4 regions of the Halomonas sp. ANAO-440 genome follow, and region 3 is predicted to be linked to each of the others. Evidence: predicted binding sites of a transcription regulator. Region 3 holds the regulator's gene; each other region holds the start of a gene.
The links. Region 3 encodes LexA, which represses DNA repair genes until DNA is damaged. Its sites were predicted from a motif close to TACTGTNTANNTANACAGTA; they were not measured.
Positions count from the first base shown of each region.

Region 1: a site for LexA is predicted at 2,549-2,568, ahead of KZO25_RS15215 (LexA family protein). Genes of this name have one in related genera too.
Region 2: a site for LexA is predicted at 2,299-2,318, ahead of recA (recombinase RecA). Genes of this name have one in related genera too.
Region 4: a site for LexA is predicted at 2,077-2,096, ahead of recN (DNA repair protein RecN). Genes of this name have one in related genera too.

Region 1 covers NZ_JAHXBV010000021.1:100,914-106,343, reverse strand. The annotation lists gene KZO25_RS15225 (EAL domain-containing protein) at 1-434, opposite strand, end outside; gene KZO25_RS15220 (Y-family DNA polymerase) at 809-2,089, opposite strand; gene KZO25_RS15215 (LexA family protein) at 2,092-2,532, opposite strand; gene KZO25_RS15210 (putative bifunctional diguanylate cyclase/phosphodiesterase) at 2,711-4,360, shown strand; gene KZO25_RS15205 (DUF3617 domain-containing protein) at 4,477-4,902, shown strand; gene KZO25_RS15200 (efflux RND transporter permease subunit) at 4,956-5,430, opposite strand, start outside.
Region 2 covers NZ_JAHXBV010000008.1:54,924-60,353, reverse strand. The annotation lists gene mutS (DNA mismatch repair protein MutS) at 1-1,578, opposite strand, end outside; gene KZO25_RS07370 (CinA family protein) at 1,734-2,261, shown strand; gene recA (recombinase RecA) at 2,437-3,498, shown strand; gene KZO25_RS07360 (regulatory protein RecX) at 3,502-3,972, shown strand; gene alaS (alanine--tRNA ligase) at 4,151-5,430, shown strand, end outside.
Region 3 covers NZ_JAHXBV010000010.1:42,376-47,805, forward strand. The annotation lists gene KZO25_RS09255 (ribonuclease J) at 1-299, opposite strand, end outside; gene purU (formyltetrahydrofolate deformylase) at 548-1,402, shown strand; gene KZO25_RS09265 (energy-coupling factor ABC transporter permease) at 1,424-2,095, shown strand; gene dinB (DNA polymerase IV) at 2,183-3,238, opposite strand; gene lexA (transcriptional repressor LexA) at 3,279-3,923, opposite strand; gene KZO25_RS09280 (TetR/AcrR family transcriptional regulator) at 4,118-4,783, shown strand; gene KZO25_RS09285 (L,D-transpeptidase) at 4,785-5,303, shown strand; gene nagZ (beta-N-acetylhexosaminidase) at 5,392-5,430, shown strand, end outside.
Region 4 covers NZ_JAHXBV010000037.1:37,951-43,380, forward strand. The annotation lists gene fur (ferric iron uptake transcriptional regulator) at 1-185, shown strand, start outside; gene recN (DNA repair protein RecN) at 320-1,996, opposite strand; gene grpE (nucleotide exchange factor GrpE) at 2,251-2,880, shown strand; gene dnaK (molecular chaperone DnaK) at 3,002-4,936, shown strand; gene dnaJ (molecular chaperone DnaJ) at 5,043-5,430, shown strand, end outside.

The sequences.
Region 1 (5,430 bases), on a different contig from region 3:
GAGGCCATGCCGGTGTAGTGCATGAGCCCGATGCCGAGCCCCAGGCCGGCCCCGGCCAGCAGCGAGGTGCGGTGGGGCGGGATTTTCTGCCGGGACAGTACCAGCATGACCGCCAGGCTCCCCAGCATGGCGGGAATAATGGACAGCACGGTCAGGGCTGGTGCATGGGTGACGGTAAAATCAAGCTGATAGGCATGCATGCCAGTGAAATGCATGCTCCATACCCCAAGGCCCATTACGCTGGCTCCGGCAATCAGCCAGAGCCAGCGCCAACCTGCTCGCTTGAGCGTGCCGACGAGATTGATAATGTCCAGTCCGGTATAGGCGGCTGCCAGCGCGACAGCCCATGAAACGAGCACGAGGGGAGCGTAATGCACGCCCTGAATGGCCCCCAGGGCATGGGGGTCGATCATGAGATGGGTAAATATCGTCATGCAGTATTCATCGGCAGCGCTCTCGTATTACTGAGGGGCAAAAAGAGTCATTGCATCTCCAGAAGTGCAAGGTGAATGCCCCGGGATTTCCAGATACCCATCACCGTGGCCTCGGGTGCGTAGCTTGTCCATTCATTCCGGTCCGGTGCGAGCGCATTTGCTTACAGCACGTGTCGGTAATCTCTTACAGAAATGGTATCCCCGGGTAATAGTGATCTCCCTTCGTAGCTGTCATAGTGAGCGCATCGGGCAAGGAGGCTCTACAGGGAAGGCCGAGTCAGGGAGACTCACGCACCAAGGGATGCTCAGGCAGGATGCTTGAGGCAGTGGAAAGGAAGCGAAGATTTAGCCCGGCCTCACGGCCGGGCTTCTTGTTATGTGGCTCTTGCCGCGGGAAGCTCTTCCCAGCGCGTCGAATAGCGCTGGGTGAGGTTGTCGCAGCGCAGGTGCCAGGCAGCGCCTGGGCTGGGCGTGCCGAGCTTCACGGTCCCGCGGCCCATGCGTTGATTGAGTTCATCCATCACGCCCATCAGCTTCTGGCTACGCTGCCGGTCGGCGTCACTCTGTGGCGTGTCGAGCAGCGAGAGCTGCTGCCGATCGGCGTCGATGAGGTCGAGCAGCATCACGCCCCCTTTCTGGTACCGGTAGCCCTTGCGGTAGATGCGCTGCAGGGCGGTACCGGCGGCGTCAAGAATGTTGCGGCTGTCGTCGGTGGGGCGGGGCAGCTCGACGGCCAGGCTGGGCGAATACTGGGGCAGGTCGTCACGAAACGGGTTGGTCTTGAGGAACACCAGTACCGCACGGGCGAGGCTGCCCTGTCTGCGCAGCTTCTCGGCGCTACGCTGGCCGTGCTGACGGATCGCTTCGCGTATCTCGTCCAGACTGTCGGTCAGTTTGCCGAACGACCGGCTGGTCATGATGCGCTGGCGGGGCTCATGGAAGTCATTCATCTCGATGCAGGGGATGCCGCGCAGCTCCAGGGCGGTGCGCTCGACGGTAACGCTGAACTGTCGGCGGATGCGCTTGGGGTCAGCCTGGGCGAGGTCCCAGCCGGTGTGTATGCCCAGCATGGCGAGGCGCTCGGCCAGCCGTCGGCCCACGCCCCAGAACTTGCCCAGCTCGAGGCGCTTCAGCAGGGCGCGGGTTTCCGTGCTCTCGGCCTGGAGCACGCAGACGCCGCCGTAGGCCGGGATTTTCTTCGCCGCGCGGTTGGCCAGCTTCGCCAGGGTGCGGGTGGGGGCAATGCCCACCGATACGGGGATGCCGGTGTACTGTCGCACCTTATGGTGCAATTGCCGGGCATGGTCAAGCAGTTGCGTCGGCTCGAAGCCGTCGAAGCGTAGGAACATCTCGTCGATGGAGTAGGGCTCGACGTTGGGCGCGTACTCCTCAAGCACGCTCTGAACCCGTTGGCTCATGTCGCCGTAGAGTTCGTAATTGCTCGAGAGCAGGTGAATCCGGCCCTGGCGCACCAGGTGCTGGAGCTTGAAGGCGGGCGTGCCCATCGCGATGCCGAGAGCCTTGATCTCGTTGGAGCGGGCGATGAGGCAGCCGTCGTTGTTGGAGAGCACACCGACGGCCTGGCCATCCAGCCGTGGCTGGAACACACGCTCGCAGCTGACGTAGAAGCTGTTGCAGTCCACCAGGCCGATCATGCTCATACCGGATACTCGTGGATGACGGCGCGCACCACGCCCCATACCTGGCAGTCGAGGTTCTCAAGGGAGATCGGGGCATAGCGTGTATTGCCCGAGCAGAGATGCGGCCGGTTGTCGAGCAGCTCGTACCGCTTCACGGTGATCTCGCCGTCGACCATGGCCACCAGGATATGGCCGGGCCGGGGATCGATGGAGCGATCGACCAAGAGCAGGTCGCCTTCGTGGATGCCCAGGCGCATCATGCTGTCACCGGTGACGGTCATGAAAAATGTGGCCGAGGGGCGTTTCACCAGGCGCTCGTTGAGGTCGAGCGTGCGGCCCTCGTAGTCCTGGGCCGGGCTGGGAAAACCGGCGAGGCCGGCGCGGCCCAGGGCAAGCGGGTAGGGCAGCGCAAGGGAGGGCGGTGCAGGGTGTGCAGAAAGGATCGTATCGTGTGACATGAGTTGGTCTCGCGAATGCTGTCATTATATACAGTATCCTCGCTGGGCACGGTCACAGGCAACAGGCGATGACTAATGGAGGTTGGTGCAGATTCGTACATGGCATCAGTCGGTTATCTGTCGGTCATTTCAGATTTTTCTGCTATACATAGTGTTATAAACTTAAAATGGTGACGTAATGTCATTGACTGGCTTGCTGTCGATCGTTCGACGGTACGCGCTCGCAGGGATGCTGGCTGGGCTGTCGTCGACAGCGGCAGGCAGCGTGGAGGGGGCAGCGTTGGTGCCTGCCTCCAGTTGGGCGGTGCTTGCCATCGTCGCCCTTGTAGGCCTGGCGTTGGCGGCAGCGTGCGGCGCCTGGTGGGGCCGGCGCGTGGGTTCCCGAAGGGCCGCTCACTCGCCGGCCGACAAGGTGAAACTGGCCAACGATTCAGATGGCAGGGATTATTTGCCGTGTGGTGTAGCCACCGATATCACCGAGTGCCATGCGATCCAGGAAAGCAACTATCGCCTGACCTTCTATGATCCGCTGACCGGCCTGCCCAATCGGCGCCTGATGCTCGATCGTCTGGAAATGGTGGTCAAGGGGTCCCGGCGCACGGATCGCTATGCGGCACTGATGTTCATTGACCTGGATAATTTCAAACTGGTCAATGACACTCAGGGGCTCTCGCAGGGCGATCATCTCCTGCGTCACGTTGCCGACCACCTTTCGCGTGCGGTACGAGAGAGCGACACCCTGGCGCGGCTGGGGGGCGATGAATTCGTTCTGCTGATTCACGACCTGGATCCCGATCAGGAGCAGGCGGCTCATGCTGCCGAGCTTGTGGCGGAAAAGCTGTTGGCCCGCATTCAGGAAGCCCAGCAGGATCAGGAGCAGGCGCTGACCCTGCCGATTACCGGCAGCATCGGCGTCACGCTGTTCGCCGACGGCGAGACCAGCGTGGAGAGCGCCATGCAACAGGCCGACATGGCGTTGCAACAGGCCAAGGGGGCGGGAGGCAATACCCTGCGCTTCTTCAATTCCGCCATGCAGGCCACGGTGATGGCACGTGTCCAGTTGGAAGCCGATCTGCACCTGGCCCTCGCTCGGGATGAGTTTCGCCTTCACTACCAGGTGCAGGTGGACTCCCTTTCACGTGTCACCGGGGTCGAGGCGTTGATTCGCTGGGAGCATCCGCAGCGTGGCATGGTATCGCCCGGCATGTTCATTCCCTTGGCGGAAAAGAATCGAATGATTCTACCGATCGGGTACTGGGTCCTCGAAACCGCCTGCCGGCAGCTTGTCGTTTGGGCACAGGAGCCGGAGCGGGAGAGTTTGAGCATTGCCGTCAACGTCAGCTCCGTGCAATTCCATCAGCCGGATTTCGTGGTGAGAGTCCAGCAAATACTGAAAGAAACGGCTGCCAATCCTTGTCGACTGACGCTGGAGGTGACCGAGAGCCTGCTGATGGATGATCACCAGCGGGTACGCGAAATCATGCTGCGGCTCAATCAGATCGGCATCCGCTTTGCCCTGGATGACTTCGGTACGGGTTACTCTTCGCTGAACTATCTCAAGCGGTTGCCACTGGATGAATTGAAGATCGACCAGGCTTTCGTCGACGGCGTGCTTGACGACCCGGTGGATGCCGCGATTGTCCAGGCCACCATCACCCTGGCGGCTAGCCTTGGGCTTGACGTGACCGCAGAAGGGGTAGAGACCGAGGCGCAGCACCAGTGGCTTCTGGCAAACGGTTGCAAAGCCTTCCAGGGCTATCTCTTCGGCAGGCCGCAGCCGGTGGCGGAGCTGCAGGTGGGCCAGGTCTCCTGTACCCATGGTACGTGATAGGGCCGCGCTGGGTTTTCCCACCGGCTCCTTGTCTAGGGTAAGCTGTATCACGTATCAGATATTACCGGCGGCCTGTCTTCTTCCGCCCTTCACTAAACCACTGGAGAGTCTTCATGCCCTTTCGTTCCTTGCTTGCCGCTACCGTGCTGATGTTGCCGCTGACCGCCGTGGCAGAATCGCCCAATATCGTACCCGGCCAGTGGCAGTTCACCAGTACCACATCGGTCGAAGGCGATATGCCGATCCCCGACCAGACCGAGAGCCATCAGGAGTGCATCGTGCAGGGCGACCTCGACGATGCCGACTTCCAGTTCCTGGAAGTGGAAGAGGGGTGTGAGCTGCTGGAGCACAACGTCTCCGCTGACGGTGTCGATTACAAGATGGTGTGCCACGCCGATGGTGGCCAGGCCGATATCGACGGCCGGATGGATTTCCTGGGCGAGCGCGTCGAAGGCAGCGTCAATATCCAGACCGACTCGCCGATGGGTGAGATGACCATGAACACGACGATCGAAGGCGAGCGCCTCGGCGACTGCTGAACGATCGCCAGCAGCGGCATACACGAAGGCCACCTCTGGGTGGCCTTCGTCGTTCATGCCTTCTGACTGTCGGTGCCGTCCTGATGGTGGGTTCCATCGCTTCGGGCGGCCGGGCCGACGCTCATCTCCGCTTCCAGGCGGCGTTTCACATCGCCGGGGGAGCCGGTGTGGCGAGCCAGCAGGTCGTAGGCCACCGGCACCACGAACAGCGTGAACAGGGTGGCGGCGGCGACGCCGGAGAGAATCACCGTGCCGATCACCATGCGCGACTCGGCGCCGGCGCCGCTGGAAACGATCAGCGGGATCGAGCCGGCCATGGTGGTCACCGCCGTCATCAGGATCGGGCGCAGGCGCGTCACCGCGGCGTCGAGCAGGGCGTCGCGGAAGGCCAGGCCTTCGTCGCGCAGCTGGTTGGCGAACTCCACGATCAGGATACCGTTCTTGGCCGCCAGGCCAATCAGCATCACCAGGCCTACCTGGCTGTAGATGTTGAGCGACTGGCCGGTGACGAACAGCCCCAGCATGGCG
Region 2 (5,430 bases), on a different contig from region 3:
CTTCTCCCGGGCCAGGGCGCGGGACTTGGCCGACAGCGCCTTGTCCTCGAACTCCTTGAGCTCGGGAATGATGAAGCGCTCGGCATTCTTCAGCGTCTGGCGGCGGACATAGTCGACCGGGGCGTCCTGGGCCTGGGCGCGGGGGATCTCGATATAGTAGCCGTGTACCCGGTTGTAGCCCACCTTGAGGCCGGGCAGGCCGGTGCGCTCGCGCTCCCGGAGTTCCAGCTTGATCAGGTAGTCGCCGGCGTGTTCGGCCAGGCCGCGGTACTCGTCGAGTTCGGCGTCGTACCCGTCGCGGATCACGCCGCCATCACGGATCACCACCGGCGGGTTGTCCATCAAGCCGCGGCTCAGGGTGTCGGCCAGTTCGGGATAGGGGCGGATATGGTGCTGAAGATCGTCCAGCGCGGTGCCATCGCTGAAGGCACTGAGCTCCTGCTGCAGTGCCGGGAGCGCGAGCAGGGCGTCACGCAGCCGGGCGAGATCCCGGGGCCGGGCGCTGTAGAGTGCCACCCGGGCCAGGATGCGCTCCACGTCGCCGATGGCCTTGAGCAGCTCGCGCAGCGTGACGAAGGCCTCCTGGTCGAGCAGCAGGGCGACCGCCGCCTGGCGATTCTGGACCAGGGCGCGGTCGCGGAGCGGACGGTTGAGCCAGCGCTTGAGCAGTCGCGAACCCATGGCGGTGGCGGAAGTATCGAGTACGCTGGCCAGGGTGTTGTCGGCTGTGCCACCGAGGTTGGTATCGATCTCCAGGTTGCGCCGGCTGGCGGCATCGATCACCACGGCATCGTCCCGGCTCTCCACGCCCAGCGCGGTGACATGGGGCAGGCGCGAGCGCTGGGTGTCACGGGCGTATTCGATCAGCACGCCGGCGGCGGTGATGGCGGCCTCGAGATGGGCGCAGCCGAAGCCGCGCAGGTCCTGGCACTGGAACTGGTCGCACAGGGTGCGGGTGGCACCGTCGTGGTCGAACAGCCAGTCGCTCTGGCGGCGCAGGCCGCGGCGCCCGTCCAGGGCCGGTGGCAGGGTCAGGCTCTCCGGCACCAGCAGTTCGGCGGGGTCGAGGCGCTGGAGCTCGGCCAGCATCTCGCTCTCGCCTTCCACTTCGAGCACGCTGAAGCGGCCGCTGGAGAGTTCCAGCCAGGCCAGCCCCCAGCAGATACCCAGCGGATGTACGGCCACCAGCAGGTTGTCGCGGCGGGCATCGAGCAGCGCCTCGTCGTAGAGGGTCCCGGGGGTGACGATTCGCACCACCTTGCGCTCGACCGGACCCTTGCTGGTGGCCGAGTCGCCGAACTGCTCGCAGATGGCCACCGACTCGCCGGCCTTGACCAGGCGGGCGAGGTAGCCTTCGGCGCTATGGTAGGGCACCCCGGCCATGGGAATCGGCTTGCCCGCTGACTGGCCGCGCTGGGTCAGGGTTATGTCCAGCAGCGCCGCGGCGCGCTTGGCGTCGTCGAAGAACAGCTCGTAGAAATCGCCCATTCGGTAGAAGAGCAGCACCTCCGGATGCTCGCGCTTGATCCTGAGATATTGGGTCATCATGGGCGTATGCTGGGCGCTGGCCTGTGACATGGTGGTCCTGTGCTGAGCGGTCGGTTCCGGATCTCTGACGCGGCGATGGTGCCACGGCCTGCATATCGCAGACAAAGGCGCTATTGTACGCAAAAGTCTATCCCTGCGCGCGGCCGGCGTCAGGGGCCGGCCACCACTCTTGAAGGAGCGATACCATGGCTCATCGTGCGGCCAGCCTGGCCAATCTCGACCTGATCACCCTTGCCGAGCGCCTGGGACGCCGCTGCCGGGAACATGGCTTGAGCGTTACCGCTGCCGAGTCCTGCACCGGCGGGGGCGTTGCCAGCGCCATTACCGCCGTTGCCGGCAGCTCCGACTACTTCGAGACCGGCTACGTGACCTACTCCAACGCCGCCAAGACTCGCCTGTTAGGGGTGCCGGAGGCGACCATCCTCGAGCATGGTGCGGTGAGCCGCGAGGTGGTCGAGGCCATGGTCGCTGGTGCCTGCCGCGAGAGCGGCGCGAGGCTTGGCGTGGCGATCAGCGGCGTGGCCGGCCCGGGAGGTGGTTCGCCGGACAAGCCGGTGGGCACCGTGTGGCTGGCCTGGGGCAATGCCGAGGGGCAGCAGGCCGAGCAGTTGCACTACCCCGGGGACCGCCGGGCGGTACGCGAGCGCGCGGTGCGCGATGCCATCGTCGGCCTGATCCGTCATATCGAGGCCAATCACGCCAAGGACACGTAGGCGCCACGCTTGGCGTGGGGCGATTTTTTCGCCATACTACTGTCCAACCATACAGTGTCCGGGCGACCCCTTATCGGTTTCGTCCGCCATTCCGATTGTTTGGCAAGCGAACGGCACCTTGCGCCGTAAGCCCAGCAACCGAATTTCTGCCGACGAGTTCTACGAGGAGCGCCACATGGCACAGGAAGACAACCGTTCGAAGGCATTGAATGCCGCCCTTTCCCAGATCGAGCGCCAGTTCGGCAAGGGCACCGTGATGCGGCTGGGCGATACGCCCCGGGTGATCATGCCCTCGGTGTCGACTGGCTCCCTGGGCCTGGATATCGCCCTGGGCATCGGTGGTCTGCCGCTGGGGCGGGTCGTCGAGATCTTCGGGCCGGAGTCCTCGGGCAAGACCACCCTGACCCTCTCGGTGATCGCCCAGGCCCAGAAGCAGGGCAAGACCTGCGCCTTCATCGATGCCGAGCACGCGCTCGACCCCAGCTATGCCGAGAAGCTCGGCGTCAACCTCGACGACCTGCTGGTCTCGCAGCCCGATACCGGTGAGCAGGCGCTGGAGATATGCGACATGCTGGTGCGCTCCGGCGGCGTCGACGTGATCGTCATCGATTCCGTGGCCGCCCTGACCCCGCGGGCCGAGATCGAGGGCGAGATGGGCGACTCCCACGTCGGCCTGCAGGCGCGCCTGATGTCCCAGGCGCTGCGCAAGATCACCGGCAACATCAAGAACGCCAACTGCATGGTGATCTTCATCAACCAGATCCGCATGAAGATCGGCGTGATGTTCGGCTCGCCGGAAACCACCACCGGCGGCAACGCACTCAAGTTCTACGCCAGCGTGCGCCTGGACATTCGCCGTACCGGCTCGGTCAAGTCGGGCGACGAGGTGACCGGCAACGAGACCCGGGTCAAGGTGGTCAAGAACAAGGTGGCGCCGCCGTTCCGCCAGGCCGAGTTCCAGATCCTCTACGGCAAGGGCATCTACCATGCCGGCGAGGTGGTCGACCTGGGCGTGCAGTGCAACCTGGTCGACAAGGCCGGCGCCTGGTACAGCTACAAGGGCAACAAGATCGGCCAGGGCAAGGCCAATGCCGCCCAGTTCCTCGAGGACAACCCGGCGGTGATGGAGGAAATCGAAAGCCAGATCCGTGGCCAGCTGCTGGCGACGGTAGAGCCCCGGGAGAAGGAGGCCACCGCCGAGCTGGCCGATGACGCCGACGAAGGCAGCCTGCTCTAAGCCATGCTGGGCCAGCCGGCGAGCGATCGCGAGACCTCCCCCAGGGAGGATGCCATTCGCCTGCTGGCTCGGCGCGAGTATTCTCGCGCCGAGCTGGCGGAGCGGCTGGTCGCGAAGGGCCACGACTCGGCCGCCATTGGGGACTGCCTGGACGCCCTGGCCGAGCAGGGACTGCAGTCGGATAGCCGTTTTGCCGAGAGCTTTCTGCGCTCGCGGGTGGCCCGGGGCCAGGGCCCGCTGAAGATTCGTGGCGAGCTTTCCCGGCGCGGTATCGACCGCGCCACCCTGGAGGCCGCTTTTGCCGAGGCGGAGACCGACTGGTTTGCGCTGGCCTGTGATTCTCTGGCCCGGCGCTTCGACGGTCCCGGCGACTCGCCCCGCGAGCGCGCGCGGCGGGAGCGCTTCCTGGCCAGCCGAGGGTTCGATTTCGAGCATCTGCGTCACGCCCTTTCCCATGCCTGGAACTGCCATTGAAACGGCCGCTTCGGCTCGCACTCTTCAGTCGCTTGACAACTACGCTATAATACCCCCCTTTGCGAACGCCCCGGGTGGCGCTTCGGCGCGCCACGGCGCCCCTGCAGCGGCCTTTTTTCGACGGCCGCACCCGCTTTCCCGCCCGTCGGGTCATCATGCTCATCGCCACGGATATTCCATGAAAAGCGCAGACATCAGACAGGCCTTTCTGAGTTACTTCGAGGAGCACGGACATACCGTCGTGCCGTCGAGCTCCCTGGTGCCGGGCACAGACCCGACCCTGCTGTTCACCAATGCCGGCATGGTGCCATTCAAGGATGTCTTCCTGGGGCGCGACCCGCGTCCCTATGTGCGGGCCGCATCTTCCCAGCGCTGCGTGCGCGCCGGCGGCAAGCACAACGATCTCGACAACGTCGGCTACACCGCGCGCCACCACACCTTCTTCGAGATGCTGGGCAACTTCAGCTTCGGCGACTACTTCAAGCGCGATGCGATCCGCTTCGCCTGGACCTTCTTGACCGAGACGCTGGGGCTGCCCAAGGAGAAGCTGTGGGTCACGGTCCATGTCAGCGATGATGAAGCCGAGCAGATCTGGAAGGAGGAGATGGGCATCGACCCGGCGCGCTTTTCCAAGCTCGACGAGGACAACTTCTGGCAGATGGGCGATACGGGGCCCTGCGGTCCCAGCTCGGAGATCTTCTATGATCACGGCCCAGAGGTGTGGGGCGGACCTCCCGGTAGCCCGGAGGAGGACGGCGATCGCTACATCGAGATCTGGAACCTGGTGTTCATGCAGTTCGACCGCGATGCGGCGGGCAACCTGAACCCGCTGCCCAAGCCCTCCATCGATACCGGCATGGGCCTGGAGCGCATCGCTGCGGTGATGCAGGGCGTGCATTCCAACTACGAGATCGACCTGTTCCAGAACCTGCTCGGGTCGGCGGCCCGCCATACCGGCCATGCAGACACCACCACGCCTTCGCTGCGCGTGATCGCCGACCATATCCGCTCCTGCGCCTTTCTCATTGCTGATGGTGTGCTGCCCTCCAACGAGGGACGCGGCTATGTGCTGAGACGGATCATTCGCCGGGCCGTACGTCACGGCAACAAGCTGGGCGCCAAGGGCGACTTCTTCCACAAGCTGGTCGGGGCGCTGGACGCCGAGATGGGCGATGCCTACCCGGAGCTGCGCGAGGCGCGCCATCAGATCGAGCGTGTCCTGCTCAAGGAGGAGGAACAGTTCGCCCGTACCTTGGAGCATGGCATGAGCCTGCTGGAGGAGGCGCTGGAGGACCTGGAAGGCGACTTGTTGCCCGGCGAGACAGTATTCAAGCTCTACGATACCTTCGGCTTCCCCTACGACCTGACGGCAGATGTCTGCCGCGAGCGGGGCGTGACCCTCGACGCTGAGGGCTTCGAACGGGAGCTCGAGGCCCAGCGCGAGCGGGCCCGGGCAGC
Region 3 (5,430 bases):
TCGATCACCTGAATCGCATCGGTGGCAAGCCCGCGTTCGGTGAACTTCGCGCGGAGCAGGCCAGCCGCCAGTGGGGTGGCATGCACCGGGCACTGCCATTTCGGCCAGAGCCAGGCGGCGGCACCGATATGATCTTCATGGCCGTGAGTGATGATCAGGGCGGAGGGCTCAATGCCCAGGGCCACGGCGGTATCCAGGCTGGGAACCTGAAGCGGGCTGTCGGGGAGGTCCTGGCGGATCATCATGCCGCAATCGACGGCGATCCATTCGCCGTCGTGACCATAGAGCCCCAGGTTCATGCCTATCTCACCACAACCGCCCAGCGGCAAGAAATGAAGTGGTTTTCTACGGCGTGGGCGAATGGTGGCGCTGGATGCAATCATCGGCACATCATGGTCAGGCAATGGAGTCTTCACTATACGGGATCGCCGCGGGCTTCCACAATGTAGACCCCAAGGCGCCGGCTACCATTTCGACGTGTCTCGCGTCCGCGAGTTCGCTACAATGCGCGCTCTCCGATCCACGCTCAGCAAGTCGATGGTTGCCCATGTCCCATTACTACCGTCTGGTTGTTTCCTGCCCTGATCGCCGCGGCATCGTGGCTCGTGTCTCCGGCTTCATTTCCGGCCATGGTGGGTCTATTACCGAGGCGAGTCAGCACTCCGACCTGGCGTCGGGCCGCTTCTTCATGCGCTATGAAATCCTCTCCGATTCCATTGACATGACCGGTGACGAATTGCGCAAAGCCTTTGAGCCGGTGGCGCGCGAGTTCGAGATGGAGTGGGCACTGCGCGATACGCGGCGACGCCAGCGTGTGGTGGTCATGGTCTCCCGGGAATCACACTGCCTGGTGGATCTGCTCTATCGCTGGACCGCGGGGGAAATGGAGGGTGATATTGTCGGTGTGATCTCTAACCATCCGGACATGCGGGGCATGGTCGAGTGGCATGGGCTGCCCTATTTCCATGTGCCTGTGGATGCCGCCGACAAGGCTGCTGCGTTTGCCGAAATAGAGGCCCAGGTGGAGGCACTGGATGCCGACACAGTAGTGTTGGCGCGCTACATGCAGATCCTGCCACCCGGCCTTTGCCGGCGATACGCCGGGCGGGTTATCAATATCCATCACAGCTTCCTGCCATCCTTTGTCGGTGCGCGCCCTTATCACCAGGCCCACGACAGGGGGGTCAAGCTGATCGGTGCCACCTGCCACTATGTGACTGAGGAACTGGATGCGGGCCCCATCATCGAACAGGATATCCATCGGGTCAGTCACTGTCATACTCCCGGGGATCTGGTTCGATTCGGCCGCGATGTGGAGAAAGCCGTTCTGGCACGGGGGCTGCGCTGGCACCTGGAGGATCGAGTGCTCATCCACGGCAACAAGACGGTCGTTTTTGCCTGAGCTTTAACGCTGGAGGCGGACATGTCGTTTTCCGAGCCCATGCTGGCTCCCTGGCTGCTGATCGCCTGCGGCGTGTTGTCCCTGGGTGTCGTCGGCCTTGTCCTGGCACAGAGGCCCTGGGAAACCCTGATCGCAGACAGGGCGCTACAGCACCGCTGGCTGGCGGCAACCGTCGCCGTAGTGCTGCTGTGGCAGCTGCGCGCCCAGGCCGTGGACTGGCTGACCCTGCACCTGATGTTCACGGCGCTGCTGACGCTGATCTTCAAGGCGCCCCTGGCGCTGGTCACCAACCTGCTCGCCAACCTGGCCCTGGTCCTGCTCGGCAAGGCTGCCTGGCCGCTATTGGGTGTCAACGTTCTGATTACCGGTGTGATACCCGTTGGTATCACCGTGCTGGTGTGGCGCCTGGTGGATCGCCGCCTGCCGGACAATCTGATGGTCTTTCTCTTTCTCTGCGGCTTCTTCGGCGCAGCGCTGGCCACGCTCGGCACAGGGCTCACCGGCCTGGGGCTGGTCATGCTGGGCGCGACCGATCCGGAAGCGATCTACCTGGCGCAGGAATACGCGCTCTTTCTACCCCTGCTGATGCCCTCCGAGGCGTTCCTGACCGGCATGCTGCTCAGCATCCTGATGGTCTACCATCCCGGCTGGGTGGCCACTTTCAATGATCATCGCTATATCGACACCAAGTAGGGCAGGGTTTCGCTACCTGACGGCCCTCTGGTGAGAGTGCTGTAGACCGGGGGCATATCTTGTAGGGCAGGTGGCATGGGGTGGGTGCTACAGAGGAAGCGTCAGCTGTCGCCTGGCATCCTCCGGCACCAGCCTTGCCCCGACACCCAGCAGGCGTACCGGCCGCTTCTTGCGCGCCCAGGCCTGTGCCAGCAAGGCGTTGAAGGTTTGGTTGCAGAGCGTGCTGCCGCGCCCCTCCATGGTCGTCAGACTGAAATCGTCGAAGCGCACCTTGACGAACAGCCCCGCCAGCGGCGGGTGGCCATGCCTTGCCAGCCGGGATTCCAACCTGTCGCACAGCGCTGCCAGCTCCCTGTGACAGTCGGGCAAGCCGGGAAGGTCTGTTGCGAAAGTGGTCTCCACGCTGACCGACTTGCGTTCACGCTCCACCCTTACCGGGCGGGTGTCGATACCGCGCGCCAGCTCGAACAAGCGATGACCAAACTTGCCGAACTCGTGGATCAATCGATCCTGGGGCAGGCGTTGCAGATCGTCACAGGTATCGATATCCAGTGATTTCAGCCGCCTGGCGGTAGCCGGACCCACGCCATTCAGCTTGGTCACCGGAAGAGTCTTGATGAAGGTAGCGACCCGGTCCGGGGTAATCACCGTCAGGCCGTCAGGCTTCTCCCAGTCGCTGGCGATCTTTGCCAGGAATTTCGACGGTGCGGCACCCACCGAGACGGTAATGCCCACACGTCGCTGACACTCCTCCTTCAGCCAGCGTGCCATCCAGGTGGCGCTGCCCGAAAAGCGCGTTACCGCGGTGACGTCGAGAAAGGCCTCGTCCAGGGACAGAGGCTCAACCAGCGGCGTCAGCTCATGGAAAATAGCCTGAATCTGGCGCGATGCCTCGCGGTAGCGGTCGAAGTCGCCGTGGAGGAGGGTTAGCTGCGGGCACAGCCGCAAGGCTCGCGCCGTGGGCATGGCGGAGTGGATGCCATAGCGGCGAGCCGGGTAGTTGCATGTGGCAATGACGCCGCGACCTTCGGCGCTGCCGCCGATGGCCAGCGGAATCTCGCGCAGCGCCGGGTTGTCGCGCATTTCCACCGCGGCATAGAAGCAATCGCAGTCGGCATGCAGAATCTTGCGAACGGAATCCATGGGCAACCGTTCGACAGCTAGCCGAGGGTGAGCGAATTCATCAGAGCGCCTGGCCGCTGCCGCCGCGAATCACGCCAACGCCTACGCCCTCTATTTCCAGGGGTTGGTGGCGTAAATCCACCTCGATAGGTGCGAAATCGGCATTTTCGGCCTCGAGGATGACCTGGTGGCCATTGCGATGAAAGCGCTTGACGGTGACTTCATCCTCGAGCCTGGCAACGACGATCTGACCGTCGCGAACGCGATCCGTGCGATGCACAGCCAGCAGGTCGCCCTCGAGGATGCCGGCATCTTTCATGGAGAGGCCGCGGACCTTCAGCAGATAGTCGGCACGGGGAGTGAAGAATTCAGGGGGCAGGGGGCAGTAGCGATCGATGTGCTCCGCGGCAAGGATAGGGCTGCCGGCTGCTACCTCGCCAATGATCGGCAAGCCCTCCACGGCAGGTTCGCCCCCGACCGGCTCGGCGTCCTGCGCCGGCAGGCGAATACCCCGGGACGTACCACGGATGACCCGGATGACGCCCTTGCGCTCCAGGGCCCGCAGGTGCTCCTCGGCCGCGTTGGGGGAACGGAAGCCCAGGGCGCGGGCGATTTCGGCACGGGTCGGCGGGTAGCCGAACTCGTTCATTGTCTTGACAATGAAGTCGTAGACGTTCTGCTGGCGTGAGGTGAGGGGGCGTGACATGCGACCTCCGGGTAGCGGTGCCTTGAGTATTGTTCAAGTATACAGCATGGAAGTCTATCCAGTAAAAAGGCCTGTGGCTAGCGAGTGGTATGGCACGTTTCAAACAGATGCTTGTCAATTAATTTGAGCGAAACGCTGAAATCACGTAGACTTTTGTAATGTTTTAAACACGCGTTTCCAGCGGGATCAAGATAATGGCTCAAACCGACACCGTCACACGCATCCTCGATACTGCCGAAGTCCTGTTCGCAGAACGTGGCTTTGCAGAAACTTCCTTGAGGACCATCACCAGCAAGGCGCGAGTCAACCTGGCCGCTGTGAACTACCATTTCGGCTCGAAGAAATCGCTGATTCAGGCGGTGTTCGCCCGCTATCTGGATCCTTTCACCGTGCGCTTCCACCATGCCCTGGATGAGCTGGAAGCGCAGCATGCCGGTGGCGTCATTCCACTGGAAGTCCTGCTGGAAACCATGGCGCGTACCGTCCTTGAGGTGCCTGGCGAACGCCACAGCCTCAAGGTGTTCATGAAGCTGCTGGGGCTTGCCTATAGCCAGGCCCAGGGGCATCTGCGACGCTACATTCAGGATGAGTACGGCAGCGTGTTCTCGCGTTTCACTGACCTTGTCCGGCTGGCAACACCCGACCTGCCCGATTCCGAGCGTTTCTGGCGCCTGCACTTCGTGCTTGGCACCGTGATCTTCACCCTCTCAGGGCTGGATGCGCTGCGTGATATCGCTGAAAAGGATTATCAGGAACATGTTTCCGTGCGCGACCTCATCCGCCGCTTGCGGCCGGTGGTGGTGGCTGCCATGAACGCACCGCTTCCGCCACCCCCCATGCCGAAGGCCGAGGCGAGCTGATATGCGGACACCGCGCCTGACCGAGCTGCCACCGGCAACGGGCACCTGGCTGGAAGTCGATGTCGCGAATCAGTGTCTGGTCCACTGGCAGGGATCAAGGCCTCAGGCAGAGTGGGCCGTCTCTACCGCCCTGGCTGGAACCGGTCAGCAGGAGGGCAGCGGCTGCACTCCGCTGGGGTGGCACTATGTGCGAGCTGCCATCGGTGATGGGCTGCCCACGGGCACGGTCTTCAGAGGTCGGCGGCCCACCGGGGAGCGATTTTCCCCGGCACTGGCCGAAGCACACCCCCATCGCGACTGGATTCTCACCCGCATCATCTGGCTCTGCGGGCTGGAGCGGGGGTTCAACCGCGGGGGCGAGGTCGACAGCCAGCGGCGCTATATCTACTTTCACGGCACGCCACCCGACCAGCCAATGGGCGTGCCGCGCTCCCATGGATGCATCCGCCTGAGCACGTCGTCGCTGCTGCATCTCTTTTCCCTGGCCCCTCCCGGGACGCCCGTGTGGCTGCATGACTGAAGGCTGAGCATCAAGCCCTTGCGCATGGCTGTCACCTCGACCAACTTTGGTCTAGAATCAGCCTCCTTCTAGCCCAAGGAATCCGATCATGACGCAGACCCTCGGCCCGGTGATGCTGGATCTGGAA
Region 4 (5,430 bases), on a different contig from region 3:
ATGCCGTGTTCGAGATTTCCCAGGAAGAGCACCATGACCATATGGTGTGCCTGGACAGCGGTGAAATCATCGAGTTCTTCGACGAGACCATCGAGCGTCGCCAGAAAGAGATCGCCGAAGAGCATGGCTTCGAGCTCGTCGATCACGCCCTGGTGCTCTACGTGCGCCCCCGCGGCTCTGTCTGATCCGTCGTAGCGCACCAGTGGTGTTCCAGACATAGCCGGGCCATTTGGCAGGCTTGACAGCGACCCCGCTCCGAAAGGTGCGGGGTCGCTGTCGTCTAGGCGGTGGATGGTGCTGGGAGCCTGGAAGGTGGCGCTCAGTGGTGTGCGTTCTGCTGGCTGCCGTCGAGCATCTCCCGGGCGTGGGCCAGGGTGCGGTCGGAGAGGTTGACCCCGCCCAGCATGCGCGCCAGTTCGGTGACCCGCCCGGCCTCGTCGAGTAGCGCCATGCGCGTCTGGGTGGTGTTGCGCTTCGCCTGCTTCTCGATATGCAGATGATGATGGGCCTGGGCTGCCACCTGGGGCAGGTGGGTCACCGTCATTACCTGCCCGCCGGTGCCGAGCCGTCGCAACAGCTGGCCGACGATCTCTGCGGTGGCGCCCGAGACACCGACATCCACCTCGTCGAAGACGAGGCTGGGAATGGTCGAGTGGCGTGCCGCCACCACCTGGATTGCCAGGCTGATGCGCGACAGCTCGCCGCCGGAAGCCACCTTGGAGAGCGGGCGAGGCGGTTGGCCTGGGTTGGCGCTGATCAGGAAGCGAACGCCCTCCAGGCCATCGGCGGCCGGCAGCTCGCGGGCTTCCACTTCAACCTCGAAGCGCGCCTTGCCCATGGCCAGGAAGGCCAATTGCTCCTGTACCGCCTTGCCGAACCGGGTGGCCGCCTTCTGCCGCGCCTCGCTGACGCTACGGGCCTGCTGGCGCCAGGTATCGCGCAGGGCCTCCACCTCCGCACGCAGCGCTTCCAGGTCGTGCTCTCCTCCCTCCAGGCCTTCCAGCTCCGCCTGCAGCCGCCGGTGCAGGCTGGGCAGCTCTTCGGGCATGATGTGATGCTTGCGAGCGATGCGATGGACTTCGCTCAGCCGCGACTCCACCCAGGCCAGCTGCTCCGGGTCCAGCTCGGTGGTATCCACGAAGCGGTGCAGCTCCCGTGCCGCCTCTTCGATCTGGATGCGAGCCTCGCCCAGCATGCTCAGCGCCTCGGCCAGCCCACCCTGGGAATGGCCCGGCAGCACGCCAAGGCGGCTGGTCGCCTGATGCAGCAGCGCAAGTGCGCCGCCGTCGTCGCTGTCGCAGCAATCGGCGGCGAACTGGGCCTCGCGAATCGTCTCCTCGGCATGGGCGAGCTGCTCCTGTTCGTGCTCCAGGGTCGCCAGCTCGTCGTCTCCCAGGGCCAGAGCGTCCAGCTCCTCGACCTGATAGCGCAGCAGCTGTCGCCGCGCCTGCACTTCGTCGCCGCTTTCGGCCAGACGCTTGAGCCGGCGGCGCGCGGCCTGCCAACTGCGGAAGGTTTCGGCCAGTTCGGCCACCGCCGTGCGCTGGCCGGCGAAGTCATCGAGTAGGCGCAGGTGGGTCTCCTCGCGAAGCAGCGCCTGATGGGCGTGCTGGCCGTGAATTTCCACCAGATGCTCGCCCAGCGCCTTGAGGTCGGCGATGGTTGCCGGCTGACCGTTGATCCATGCCTTGGAGCGGCCCGCAGCGGTCACCACGCGGCGCAGCAGGCAATCGTCTGCGGGCAGTTCGCGCTCCGTGAGCCAGGCGCGGGCGGCTGGCAGTGCAGCGATGTCGAAGCGGGCGCTGAGGTCGGCACGCTCGCAGCCATGGCGAATACTGCCGGCGTCGGCGCGCTCGCCCAGGCACAGGCCCAGGGCGCCGAGCAGGATCGACTTGCCGGCCCCGGTCTCACCGGTAATGGCGGTCATGCCACCGGCAAGCTCAAGGTCGAGGCGGTCAACGATGGCGTAGTCACGAATGGCAAGCTGAGTCAGCATCTTTCCTCCCGGCACCTTAGGCTCTCGCCAGCGCGTTGCGACAGCTGGTCTGAGCGGCAGGCTGGATATTCATACACCTTTATTGGGTTTTTATACAGTAGACCAGTCTCTCTCTCAATGCACATGTCAATTCCTTGGCCATTTATTCTTGAGTTTCTGGCCACGGCCCCCATATAGGCGGCAGATTGCGATGCTATCGCCAACCCGAATGCTGTTCGGCCCGCGGGGCCGATTCACCGTTTCAGGAGATGTTCATGGCTAAAGAACCCCAGACCCCGCTGGACGACGAGCTGGCAAGGCGCGAAGAGGAGGCCGAACCGCAGCCTGTAGAGGGCACGCTGGAAGATGAAGCCATCGAGGCGGCCGAGGAAGCCGAGGCCCTGGGCGAGCAGGCCGAAGTGGGCGACAACCCCGAGGCCGAGATGCTGGCCGCCCAGGTTGCGGAGCTCGAGGAGAGCCTGGCCGAGGCCAAGGACCAGGTGCTGCGCACGGCTGCCGAGGCGCAGAACGTGCGCCGGCGCGCCGAGCAGGAGGCCGAGAAGGCGCGCAAGTTTGCCCTCGAGAAATTCGTGAAGGAGCTGCTCCCGGTGGTCGACAGCCTGGAGAAGGCACTGGAGGCCATGGGTGATGATGCCAGCGAGGCCCACCGCGAGGGTGTGTCCATGACCTTGAAGATGCAGCACGACGTGCTGGGCAAGTTTGGCGTCGAGTCGGTTGACCCGCAGGGTGAGCCCTTCGACCCCCAGTACCACGAGGCCATGGCCATGGTGCCCAACCCCGAGCTCGAACCCAACAGCGTGATGGAAGTGATGCAGAAGGGCTACCTGCTCAATGGGCGCCTGGTGCGTCCGGCGATGGTGGTGGTCAGCAAGGCTGCCGGCTGAGTTTACACATCGGAATCGGGGGCAGGACTTGAAATAAGAGACTCTGCCCCCCAGATAGACGACAACCCCGCGGCAAGCGCCGCAGAGACGAATTCAAGCAACGACTTTTCGAGGATTTCCTATGGGACGCATCATCGGTATTGACCTGGGGACCACCAACTCCTGTGTGGCCGTGCTCGACGGCGACAGCGCCAAGGTGATCGAGAACGCCGAAGGTACTCGCACCACGCCTTCCATCATCGCCTACACCGATGATGGGGAGATCCTGGTGGGGCAGTCGGCCAAGCGCCAGGCGGTCACCAACCCCGAGAACACACTTTACGCCATCAAGCGCCTGATCGGCCGTCGCTTCAAGGACGATGTCGTCCAGAAAGACATCAAGATGGTGCCCTACGGCATCACCGAGGCCGACAACGGCGACGCCTGGGTGGAAGTGAAGGGCAAGAAGCTGGCACCGCCGCAGGTCAGCGCCGAAGTGCTGAAGAAAATGAAGAAGACAGCGGAAGACTACCTGGGTGAAGAAGTCACCGAGGCGGTCATTACCGTGCCGGCCTACTTCAACGACAGCCAGCGCCAGGCCACCAAGGATGCCGGCCGCATTGCCGGCCTCGAGGTCAAGCGCATCATCAACGAGCCCACGGCGGCGGCGCTGGCCTACGGCATGGACAAGGCGCGCGGGGACAAGACCATTGCGGTCTACGACCTGGGCGGCGGTACCTTCGATATCTCCATCATCGAAGTGGCCGATGTCGACGGCGAGACCCAGTTCGAGGTGCTGGCCACCAACGGCGACACCTTCCTGGGCGGCGAAGACTTCGACATGCACCTGATCAACTATCTGGTCGATCAGTTCAAGTCCGACAGCGGCATCGATCTCTCCGGCGACAACCTGGCCATGCAGCGCCTCAAGGAAGCCGCCGAGAAGGCCAAGATCGAGCTCTCCAGCGCCCAGCAGACCGACGTCAACCTGCCCTACATCACTGCCGACAACACCGGCCCGAAGCACCTCAACGTCAAGGTGACCCGGGCCAAGCTGGAGTCGCTGGTGGAGGATCTGGTCCAGCGCTCCCTGGGGCCGTGCAAGACCGCGCTCGCCGATGCAGGCCTGTCGGCCTCCGAGATCGACGACGTGATCCTGGTCGGCGGTCAGACCCGCATGCCGATGGTGCAGAAGAAGGTCGCTGACTTCTTCGGCAAGGAAGCCCGCAAGGACGTCAACCCTGACGAGGCCGTGGCCGTGGGTGCGGCAATCCAGGGCGGCGTGCTGGGCGGCGACGTCAAGGACGTGCTGCTGCTCGACGTCACCCCGCTGACGCTCGGCATCGAGACCCTGGGCGGCGTGATGACCCCGCTGATCGAGAAGAACACCACCATCCCGACCAAGAAGACCCAGACCTTCTCGACCGCGGATGACAACCAGACCGCCGTGACCATCCACGTGCTGCAGGGTGAGCGCAAGCAGGCGGGCGGCAACAAGTCGCTGGGCCGCTTCGACTTGGCCGACATTCCGCCGGCACCCCGTGGCGTGCCGCAGATCGAGGTCGCCTTCGACCTGGACGCCAACGGTATCCTCAACGTGTCCGCCAAGGACAAGGCCACCGGCAAGGAGCAGTCGATCGTGATCAAGGCCTCCAGCGGCCTGTCCGACGACGAGATCGAGCAGATGGTTCGCGATGCCGAGGCCCATGCCGACGAGGACAAGAAGTTCGAGGAGCTGGTGGCGCTGCGCAACCAGGCCGACGGCATGGTCCACGCCGCTCGCAAGACGGTGCAGGAAGCCGGCGAGCACGCCACCGACGAGGAAAAGCAGGCCATCGAGACGGCTGCCTCCGAGCTTGAAGAGGCGCTCAAGGGCGACGACAAGGACGACATCCAGGCCAAGCTGGACACCCTGACCGAAGCCTCCGGCAACCTGGCCCAGAAGATGTATGCCGCCCAGGCCGAGGCTGCTCAGCAGGGCGGTGGTGAAGAGGGCCAGGAGCCTGGCGCCAAGCAGGAAGATGACGTGGTCGACGCCGAATACGAAGAAGTCAACGACGACCAGAAGAAGCCGTAATCGTCGAGGGTATGCCACGGCCGGCGGCAGCGCGGGGGGATGACTCCCGCGTTGCCGTTTCCGCGGATCAGGCGATAACTGCCTAGACCAGGAGGCGCATGGACCCATGTCCAAACGCGATTATTACGAAGTGCTCGGCGTCGAGCGCGGGGCCGACACGAAAGACATCAAGAAGGCCTACCGGCGCCTGGCACAGAAATACCATCCGGACCGTAATCCGGATGACGAGAGTTCGGCCGAGCGGTTTCGAGAGGTCTCGGAAGCCTACGAGGTCCTGAGCGACAGCGAGAAGCGTGCCGCCTACGACCAGTTCGGCCATGCCGGCGTCGACGGCCAGGCCGGCGGTTTCGGTGGCGGCGGCTTCGGCGGTGGTGCGGGAGCCGGCGGCTTCAGCGACATCTTCGGCGACGTCTTCGGCGACATCTTCGGCGGTGGCGGTGGCCGGCGCAGCCCCCATGCGCCGCAGCGGGGCAGTGACCTGCGCTACAACCTGG